DNA from 3 places in the Listeria aquatica genome. Region 1 is predicted to be linked to each of the others. Evidence: predicted binding sites of a transcription regulator. Region 1 holds the regulator's gene; each other region holds the start of a gene.
The links. The regulator Rex, encoded in region 1, represses fermentation and respiration genes when NADH is low (regulators of the CRP and FNR family bind a similar motif). The targets are predictions, from matches to a motif close to TTGTGAAATATTTCACAA.
Positions count from the first base shown of each region.

Region 2: the regulator Rex is predicted to act here: its motif matches at 1,881-1,898, upstream of HB912_RS11700 (nitrate reductase subunit alpha).
Region 3: the regulator Rex is predicted to act here: its motif matches at 1,609-1,626, upstream of HB912_RS11665 (nitrate/nitrite transporter).

Region 1 covers NZ_JAARRM010000004.1:105,304-108,550, reverse strand. The annotation lists gene HB912_RS10255 (LTA synthase family protein) at 1-57, shown strand, start outside; gene HB912_RS10250 (DUF2238 domain-containing protein) at 171-890, opposite strand; gene HB912_RS10245 (redox-sensing transcriptional repressor Rex) at 1,007-1,648, opposite strand; gene HB912_RS10240 (ABC-F family ATP-binding cassette domain-containing protein) at 1,952-3,247, shown strand, end outside.
Region 2 covers NZ_JAARRM010000006.1:51,437-54,683, forward strand. The annotation lists gene HB912_RS11700 (nitrate reductase subunit alpha) at 1-1,821, opposite strand, end outside; gene HB912_RS11705 (Cna B-type domain-containing protein) at 2,413-3,247, shown strand, end outside.
Region 3 covers NZ_JAARRM010000006.1:42,872-46,118, reverse strand. The annotation lists gene HB912_RS11675 (sensor histidine kinase) at 1-905, shown strand, start outside; gene HB912_RS11670 (response regulator transcription factor) at 902-1,552, shown strand; gene HB912_RS11665 (nitrate/nitrite transporter) at 1,661-2,839, shown strand; gene HB912_RS11660 (Cna B-type domain-containing protein) at 3,243-3,247, shown strand, end outside.

The DNA.
Region 1 (3,247 bases):
AGCTATGTGGAAAATTTCCCGAAACAAAAAGATGAAGAAAAGCAAGAGGAGAAATAAAAAACGAGACTAACTAGCCAAAAATAAAAGAACAGAAATCGTTCAATGAAGCCATTTGTAGAAATGGTAGATTTAACGATTCTGTTCTTTTTTGTTTTATTCCGAGCTTATTTTCATTTGGTTTTCTTCCAATTTTTCCGCTTAAAAGTAAATTGCTTCATCCACGGTAAGCCCTTCTTAAGCGCGATATAACCAATTATCGCAATAACAAGTGCTCCTAAAATATCTACAATGATGTCTCCCATCGTATCAGCAAGTGCTGCCCGTCCAACATAAGGCGTGCCTCCTGATGATTCAAAGCGTTGCATGTTAAGTCCAAGTAACCCATCAAACGTGTATTCATAGACTTCCCAAAATGCGCCAAGTGTGACTGCGAAACAAAAAGAAAAAACAGCTACAAAGCCTGGCTTCATTTTCAATACAACATTTTCATTGAAGTTCAACAAGCTTACAAAAGAAAAACCTATCGCTCCTAGCATCGCACCACTGAAAATATGCAAAATTTTGTCCCAATAAGGAACAATCGAATAAAACTTTTGAATCGTTCCTAAATAAATGGAACCGTAAAGGAAAATAATAAACAATAAATACACGAGTCCAGGAATTTCAAACTTAAAACTTCTTGCAAGAATTGACGGAAGCGCCAAAATTAAAATCCCTAAAATAATTTCGACCAATAAGAAAATATAGTCACTTTGTAAAGTTACTTTTGGGCCGTGTACGGGTTGCTCAACAGGTGCGGTGAAAATCTCAAATACCGTAAAAACAAGTGACACCGCCATTGACGCAAAAATAAATAGTGCTACCCACTGCGTCCAGTTCAATTTTTTAATCCAGTTCATTCTTTTGTACCTCCCAATCATTTTAACAAGGCTCTCCGCCTTTCTTTACCCAAAAATAGTCAGAAAAAAACCGACATGATTTTCTCATGCCGGCGCAAAAGCTTTCTTTAATTTTTGGAAGGATAATTTTCCAAGAAATAAATGAGCGTTTGCAGTTCCGTCGTCAAATCAATGTGGTGTACGCGAACTTGTTTAGGAACGCTGATTCTCGCTGGGGTAAAGTTTAAAATTCCTTTCACATCAGCTTCTACGAGCTTATCTACCGTTTCCTGAGCTTCATCAGCTGGAACCGTTAAAATGACTACTTCCACTTGATTTTCTTTCAAAATCTCTTCCATATCATTTAAATGATAAATTGGAATTTCTTGTTGAACCGTACCCACTTTGGCAGGATCAACGTCAAAGGCTGCACAAACGCGGATATTGTTGTTTTTCATGAAGTTATAATGAAGCAGAGCCATCCCAAGGTTTCCGACTCCAATGATGGCTACATTAGTTTCTTTATCTTGACTTAATGTTTTACCAAAAAAATCAAGTATGTAAGAAACATTATAGCCATACCCTTTTTTCCCTAACGCTCCGAAGTAAGAGAAATCACGACGAATCGTTGCAGAGTCCACTTTCACAGCTTCGCTTAATTCCGCTGAAGAAACGCGCTCCTTGCCTGATTCGTAAAGATATTTCAAATAACGATGATAAAGCGGTAAACGCTTCGCCGTCGCCTGCGGGATTTTTGTTGTTTCATCCATATTCTTCATTCGTCCTTTCTACCTTAAAATTCACTTTTTTGACTACAAATCTGCAGTTAATTTAGTTTGAAGCTGTTCTTACTTTCACAATGCTTGCTTTACTACTATAAACATTTCACAAGCAATGCACAATCTTTTTGCTCAAAAAAACCAAAAAAAGTACTTAATTGTTTAATTCAACAGACCGTTCTATTTTATTTTACTGTAAAATCACAAATAAAGCTAACTATTTCACATAATTTTTTTATGTGATTGCATGATAAACCGCTTTAAGCTAAACTAATAGAGATGGGAGAGAGAAAAATGATTCTATTACAAGCGCAACAAATTGCAAAATACTTTGGCGCAGAAGTGATTTTAGAAAATATAAAACTCGAAGTGAAAACAAACGACCGGATCGCGCTTGTTGGCCGAAATGGTGCTGGGAAATCGACACTTCTTAAAATTATTGCCGGACAAATCGGCTATGATGCAGGAACCATCTCACATCCAAAAAATGTGCGGATTGGTTACTTGGCACAAAACACTGGACTTGAATCAAGCAAAACCATTTGGAATGAAATGCTTGCTGTCTTTGATGATTTATTGGAGCTTGAAAAAGAGATCCGTATGATGGAAAAACGCCTTGCAGATACTAGTTTATATGAGGACCCTGAGTCTTCAAAACAAGCGCTTGAAACCTATGATAACTTACAGCATCTTTTCAAAGAACGCGGTGGTTATACGTATGAAGCAGAAATTCGTTCCATCTTGAACGGCTTTAAGTTTTATCAAGAAGACTATGATAAACTCGTCTCCTCGCTAAGTGGCGGGCAGAAAACACGACTTGCGCTTGCCAAACTACTTTTATCAAAGGAAGACTTGCTGATTCTTGACGAACCTACCAATCATCTTGATATCGAAACACTCGCTTGGCTAGAAAATTATTTACAAAACTATGCGGGCGCGCTTTTGATTGTTTCACACGATCGCTATTTTCTCGACAAAGTGGTCAATCAAGTTTATGAAATCAGCCGTACGAAAATGCAGCACTACACGGGAAACTACAGTCGCTACTTGGTTCTCAAACAAGAAAAACTAGAACGTGAATGGAAAGAATTTGAAAAGCAACAAACTGAAATTGGAAAACTTGAGGATTTCGTTGCCCGCAATTTGGTTCGCGCTTCAACCACTAAACGAGCGCAGAGCCGCCGAAAGAAGCTTGAAAAAATCGAACGTCTGGACCGGCCTGAGGGAGCGGAAAAAGCGGCTCACTTTGGTTTTCAATTTGAGCGTGCCTCTGGAAACGATGTTTTATTTGTTGAAGAACTTGCAATCGGCTATGACAAAGAAAAAACAGTTTCGAAAAACTTAACCTTTGAAATGAAGCGTCAAGATAGTCTTGCACTTGTTGGACCAAATGGAGTCGGAAAATCGACATTGCTCAAAACGCTAATCCAAGAACTTTCTCCACTAAGTGGTAGCTTTCACTTCGGTGCAGGCGTGAAAATCGGTTATTATGACCAAGAGCAGGCGAAACTTTCTTCAAACAAAACCGTACTGCTGGAGCTTTGGGACGACTATCCCGAGCTTGACGAAAAAGTCATTCGAACAACACTC
Region 2 (3,247 bases), on a different contig from region 1:
CCATTGATCTGTTGCAAAATACCAGAAACTTGTCCCATTTTGCTGCCTAACCGCGCCTTGCCAATCTTTCGCGAAAGCAACTGTTTGCCAGCCTTCAATCGGACGGCATTTTTCCTGACCCACATAATGCGCCCAACCGCCGCCATTCACACCTTGCGATGCTGTAAGCACAACGAGATTTAAAATCGACCGGTAAATCGTATCACTATTAAACCAGTGATTGATTCCAGCGCCCATGATAATCATCGATCGCCCTTCCGTATCAATCGCATTTTGAGCAAACTCACGAGCAATTTGCGTGACAATACTTGCTTTCACGCCTGTAATTTTTTCCTGCCAAGCTGGCGTATACTTACTCGATTCATCATCCAAATCTTTTGCCGCAAGCTCGTCGCCATCAAACATTTCAATTCCATACTGGCTTAGCATCAAATCATAAACTGTCACGGCTTTCCGAATTGTCCCATCCGCAAGAGTCATTTCTCGAACTGGAATATGCCGTTCAAAAACACCATTTCCAGCATCATCAAAGAATGGGAAAACAACTTTTTCAAACTGTCCTTCTTTTTGCAATGAAAGTTTCGGAGCAATCGTTGTTCCATCTTCATTTTCCAAACTTAGATTCCATTTTTCATCTTTAGCCCAGCGCTGTCCGATCGTCCCGTTAGGAGACACAATTTCTCCTGTTGTTTCATCAATCAGGCATGTCCGCCACTCGGCATGCTCACTATTTTTGCCAAAGTCTGCTTCACGAAGGAAACGCCCTGCTTTATAAACACCACTTGCATCTTGATCTAACAAAATCAAGAAAGGCAGATCCGTATATTTTCTTGCATAATTTAAAAACATCGGTTCTTTTTTATCTTGGTAAAACTCTTTCAAAATAACGTGCGTCATTGCTTGTGCAAGCGCGGCATCTGTTCCTGGATTTGGCGCAAGCCAGTTATCAGCAAACTTTACATTTTCTGCATAATCCGGCGCAACTGCCACAACTTTTGTACCTTTATAGCGAACTTCCGTCATAAAATGTGCATCCGGTGTTCTTGTAAGTGGTACGTTTGAGCCCCACATCATGATATAGCCAGCATTGTACCAGTCACTCGATTCAGGAACGTCGGTTTGCTCACCCCAAATTTGTGGAGAAGCAGGCGGTAAATCTGCATACCAATCATAGAAACTGAGCATTTCGCCACCAAGCAATGTAATAAAGCGCGAACCCGCTGCATAACTAATCATGGACATTGCAGGAATTGGTGTAAAACCAGCAATCCGGTCTGGTCCGTATTTCTTGATGGTATAAAGTAACATAGCGCCAATTAAAACGTAAGCATCATTCCAAGAGACTCGAACTTGCCCACCTTTTCCACGAGAAGCCTTATAGGCCTGTGCTTTTTCTGGGTCCTCAACAATACTTGCCCAAGCAGAAACAGGGTTTGGATGTTGTTTAAGTGCATTTTGCCACATTTTCCAAAGTAAGCCGCGTATATATGGATATTTCACACGAAGTGGGCTGTATTCATACCAAGAAAAACTCGCACCTCGCGGACAGCCACGCGGTTCAAATTCTGGCATGTCAACGCCACAAGATGGGTAATCAGTAGCTTGATTTTCCCAAGTGATAATTCCATTTTTCACAAAAACTTTCCAGCTACATGAACCTGTACAATTGACACCATGTGTTGTTCGAACAACTTTATCATGCGACCAGCGATCACGGTACATCTTCTCCCAAGCTCGGCTTTTTTCTTCCAAAATCGTCCAGTTACCATTAAATTTTTCTGTTCGTTTGAAGAATTTTAATCCTTTTTTTCGATATTTCACGATTTTCACCTCTATTTTCATTTCAAAATCAAGAGATTTTCTTAATTATACTATAGCGTTTGTGAGGAGATTTACATATTAGGGAAACCGCTATATTTGAACTGCTACAGAAGAAATCAAAAAAATTTTCAAAGCACTTCTGAAACACCTGTCAAGGTTACAAATTTTTAAAAATATAAAGCATAGACTTCAACAATGAGCAGGAATTTTTGCTAAAAATCATTTATTCGATTAAACCTGATATTAATTTCATCAAATCCTGATACCAAAACCCGAGAATATTCGTTATTTAAACAAATCATTATTTCCTATTGAATATCACAAACAGCAATCTTCCATTAAAACTTATATCTAAGTTACTAAAAACTTTTTAGATACTAAAAAGGAAATAAAGTCAAGGGTTTTTTAAGCGCCTTTTGCACTTAAATAACTTAATTATTCACTCTTTTTCTACAGCCTTTTTCCTTATAAAAAGTATACAATTTGAAATGTTACTACGAAAAAAGGGGATAACGTAACTAAATACAGATATCGTAACTTGTTTGACAATTTAAAAGTAATAGAAACCGCATTGATAAAAGGAGTAGGTTAATGAAAAAAATAATAGGTATTCTAGTAATTAGTTTATTGGTTTTAGGTTCTATACTGGATTTCGTGAGTAATAATCATTTCGTAAAGGCAAAAGAAGAGGACGACCCTGGGGTTACATTACTTGCTCCAGAAACTTTGACTTCACGTCAACAAACTGAAATTCGAGTTACTTTATCTGCATCGGCTGGAAAACTAGAAAAAGATGGAGAAATCCAAATCAAGATTCCTAAGAATACAGTTGCACAAGTTTCTGATTTAACCAATAATTTATTACTTGGTGATCCATTTTACTTGCCAGATTCAGCCGTAACTGAAGACAACGCCGGAAATTATGTACTCCATGTTGCATATCATCATTCAAAAATAAATCCAATTGAAGCAACTGGCCAAACTTTTACAATCAAATACGGAACACCCGTTTTTAAAGATGGTGCCCCAGATTCTGCAACATATGAAGCGACTTTATATAAAGCTGGCATAAAAATGAGCACAGCCACAGATAAATCAAAAATCAAAAAAGATATATCCGGGCTACCTCTGTTAAGTAAGATGAGCACTCGACCACACAAAGATATAAATGGAGAAAACGTTGCAATTATGAGTACGAGTGCACCTTCTTCAAATGTATTTGCTATTCTTGTGAATTATAACCAACAGGAGATACCAAATGCAGTTCTTGAAGATGTAATTCCTGAGCAAACTGAACTAATTGATCCCATCAAGTATATTAGTGCAAGCGGTAATGCTACACCTTCGCAACATATACGAATCGCAGAAGTGACAGAACGGGATGATGCTGGTTTACCAATTGCTTGGAAATATGTGACAAGTGAAT
Region 3 (3,247 bases), on a different contig from region 1:
CGACGATGGACTGGCAACAAATTAAAAATTTTTGTCAAATTTGTCGCGGTTGTATGTCGTTTGAAGAAGAGCATACATGTGCTAATTGCCGCATCAAAGAACGAGAAAACGGCGAATCTTTTCAAATCTATCTAACGAGCTTAGATGGAATAGAAGTGCCTTACAGTGCAAGTTTTACAGTTTTGGAAGAAAAAAATGGTATCGGCGTTTTGTCACTACGTAATTTAACTGAGCAACAAGAAACGGCCAAAGAACTGCAAAAATCAATGCTGACAAAATATGTGATGAATGCCCATGAAGCGGAACGGAAAAAACTTTCACGTGAACTGCATGATGGGATTGCTCAAGAATTGTATAGTGCGCTAATGGAAGTTAGAAAACTGAAATATATGGAAAAGGGTTCTTCTTTTGATACGCAGATGGATGGTGTCGAAACTTATGTGGCTAATATTTTGAGTGATATTCGGAATATGGCAGTGGATTTGCGCCCGGCAGCTCTAGATGACTTGGGCCTATATTCAGCCTTAAAGTCTTATTGTAAGCGTTACGAGCAGATTTTCGGCGTAGAAGTTGCACTTATTTCTGACATTCAAAATGCGCGGTTTGACCCTTTCATTGAGACCACGCTTTACCGTGTAGCCCAAGAGGCGTTATTAAATGCTGCTAAGTACGCGGATATTGACGATATTGTTGTTACTTTGCGGAGGAAAGATGAGGTCTTGATTCTTGAAGTAATAGATGACGGTTGTGGTTTTTCGACGGAGGACATTGAAGTTAAAGGCTCTGGACTAGGCTTGATGAATATGAAAGAACGCGTTGAGCTGTGTGGGGGGACTTGTGAGATTCATTCGGAGTACGGCAAGGGAACAGAAGTGATTGCTAAAGTAGGAGTTGAGGTCCGATGATTCGAATCATGGTTGTAGACGATCATGTGGTCGTGAGAAGAGGCTTGTCATATATCATTAATGAGCAGTCAGATATGCAAGTAGTTTCCGATGCTGCTGATGGGTTAGAAGCAATGATGAAACTGGAACAAAATGAAATAGATGTTATTTTGATGGATCTTAGCATGCCTCCAGGAGAAAATGGGCTCGTGACAACGAAAAAAATCAAGGAAGTAAACGAGAAAGTCAAAGTATTGATTATGACAATGCATGACGATGAAGAATATCTATTCCGAGCACTCAAAGTAGGAGCATCGGGATATTTGCTGAAAAATGCCTATGATGAAGAAATGCTTGAAGCGATCCGTGCCGTTTATGGAGGCGGTATTTATATCCATCCAAGTGTTGCGCCCGCTCTTGTTCGAGAATTTTTAACAAAAAATGAAGTGGATGAAAAAATCAATTCCTATGAACTTCTATCGAAACGGGAGCAAGAAATTTTGCCACTAATTGCGCTTGGATACGGAAATAAGGAAATTGCTGAAAAGCTGTTTGTATCTGTGAAAACGGTGGAAGCCCACAAAACAAGTATCATGCATAAGTTGGGATTTGAAAAGCGCACAGATTTAGTGCACTATGCAATTAAAAAAAATTTGATTGATTTGTAAAAGATATTGCCCTGTGTGCAATATCTTTTTTAGGTATTTCCCTAATAGTGTTTCATTTGTGAAAAAGGTATCATAATGATGTACAAAACCGTTAAAGGGGATATGAAAATGAATTACTCAAAAAAAGATGCAATCACGGCACTCATTTTTGCGACGGTTGCCATGGCGATTTCCTTCATGGTATGGGCATGTTTGTCGCCTGTAGCCAATCAAATCGCATCCGACTTTGGACTTTCGGCATCGCAAAAAAGTTTAATGATCGCAACACCCGTACTACTTGGTTCTGTCATGCGCATCCCAATGGGGATCCTCAGTGACCGAATTGGCGGAAAGAAAGTTTACATTGGAACAATGCTATTTATCATTATTCCACTTATTTTTGTTCCGCAAGTTTCTTCGTTTCCACTACTCATTTTATTAGCGCTTTTCCTTGGAATGGCAGGAACAACATTTGCCATTGCCATTTCGTATGTTTCTGCATGGTTCCCGCCAGAAAAGCAAGGACTTATCCTTGGTATTGCAGGAATGGGGAATATTGGAAATGCACTTGCAGGACTCATTATTCCACAAATTAATAAGTCTTGGGGATTTGACTGGGTCTACTATTCACTCATTATTGCACTTTTAGTTATCATCATTTTGTTCAGCTTATTCGCAAAAGAAATGCCAATCTCGGCAGAGAAAAAGACACTTGGCGAGCAACTATCTGTTGTGAAGGACAAAAATACTTGGTTCCTGTCATTATTTTATTTCTTAACATTCGGAGCTTTTGTTGCGCTTAGTAACTATCTACCAGCCTTTATGTCAGACCAGTTCCTGATGAACCCTGTCAATGCGGGACTTGTTTCTGCAGCCTTTGCGGCTGTTGCAACACTAATGCGACCAATCGGTGGTGTCGTTGCAGATAAAGCGAGCCCTACGAAGATCTTGACGGGATTATTCTTTCTTGTGATTGTCTTTGCGCTTGTCATGGCACTGTTACTCCAAAACTTCATTATTTTCATAAGTTGTATCTTCCTAACTGCACTTGCGATTGGGATTGGAAATGGTGTGGTTTTCAAAATGGTCCCAATGGTCTCTAAAGGAAACACAGGCGCTGTTACCGGATTTGTAGGGGCAGCTGGCGGACTTGGGGGCTTTTTCCCACCGCTTTTACTCGGAGCTATTAAGGATGCCACAGGTTCATTTTCATTAGGATTTGTCCTCTTAGCACTATTCGCCGTGATTTGTCTAATTGTAGTTTGGGCTGTTTATTTAAGGCCGAAGACAAACTATCAAAATTCTTAATAAAATGAATAACTCTAAAGCGTAACAAATAAAATTATGATATTTAGGAAAAATGAAAAGAACAGAAACTTTGAAACGAAACCATTTATAAAATGGTAGTTCTTAGGATTCTGTTCTTTTTGGTTTGATTTTTTGATTCTGGTTGAGAGAGTCAGATAATTCAGCTAGTAGGTTAGTGAAATTTTCATCTAGTAAAACTAGAAATTGATCGATAACAGATTTGATGTTTAAAGAAAATAGAATTGTGGAATGATTTAAAAAGATAGTTTTTGTTTCTTTTGGATGAAAAGAAACAATAAATGATATAACGGATCTACTTAACCACAAGGAGCTACATAGTTCAGCGAGAAAATATCATTGTTACTTTATACTTTTAAAAAGTATGTATGGGGGAGAGATGACAATGAA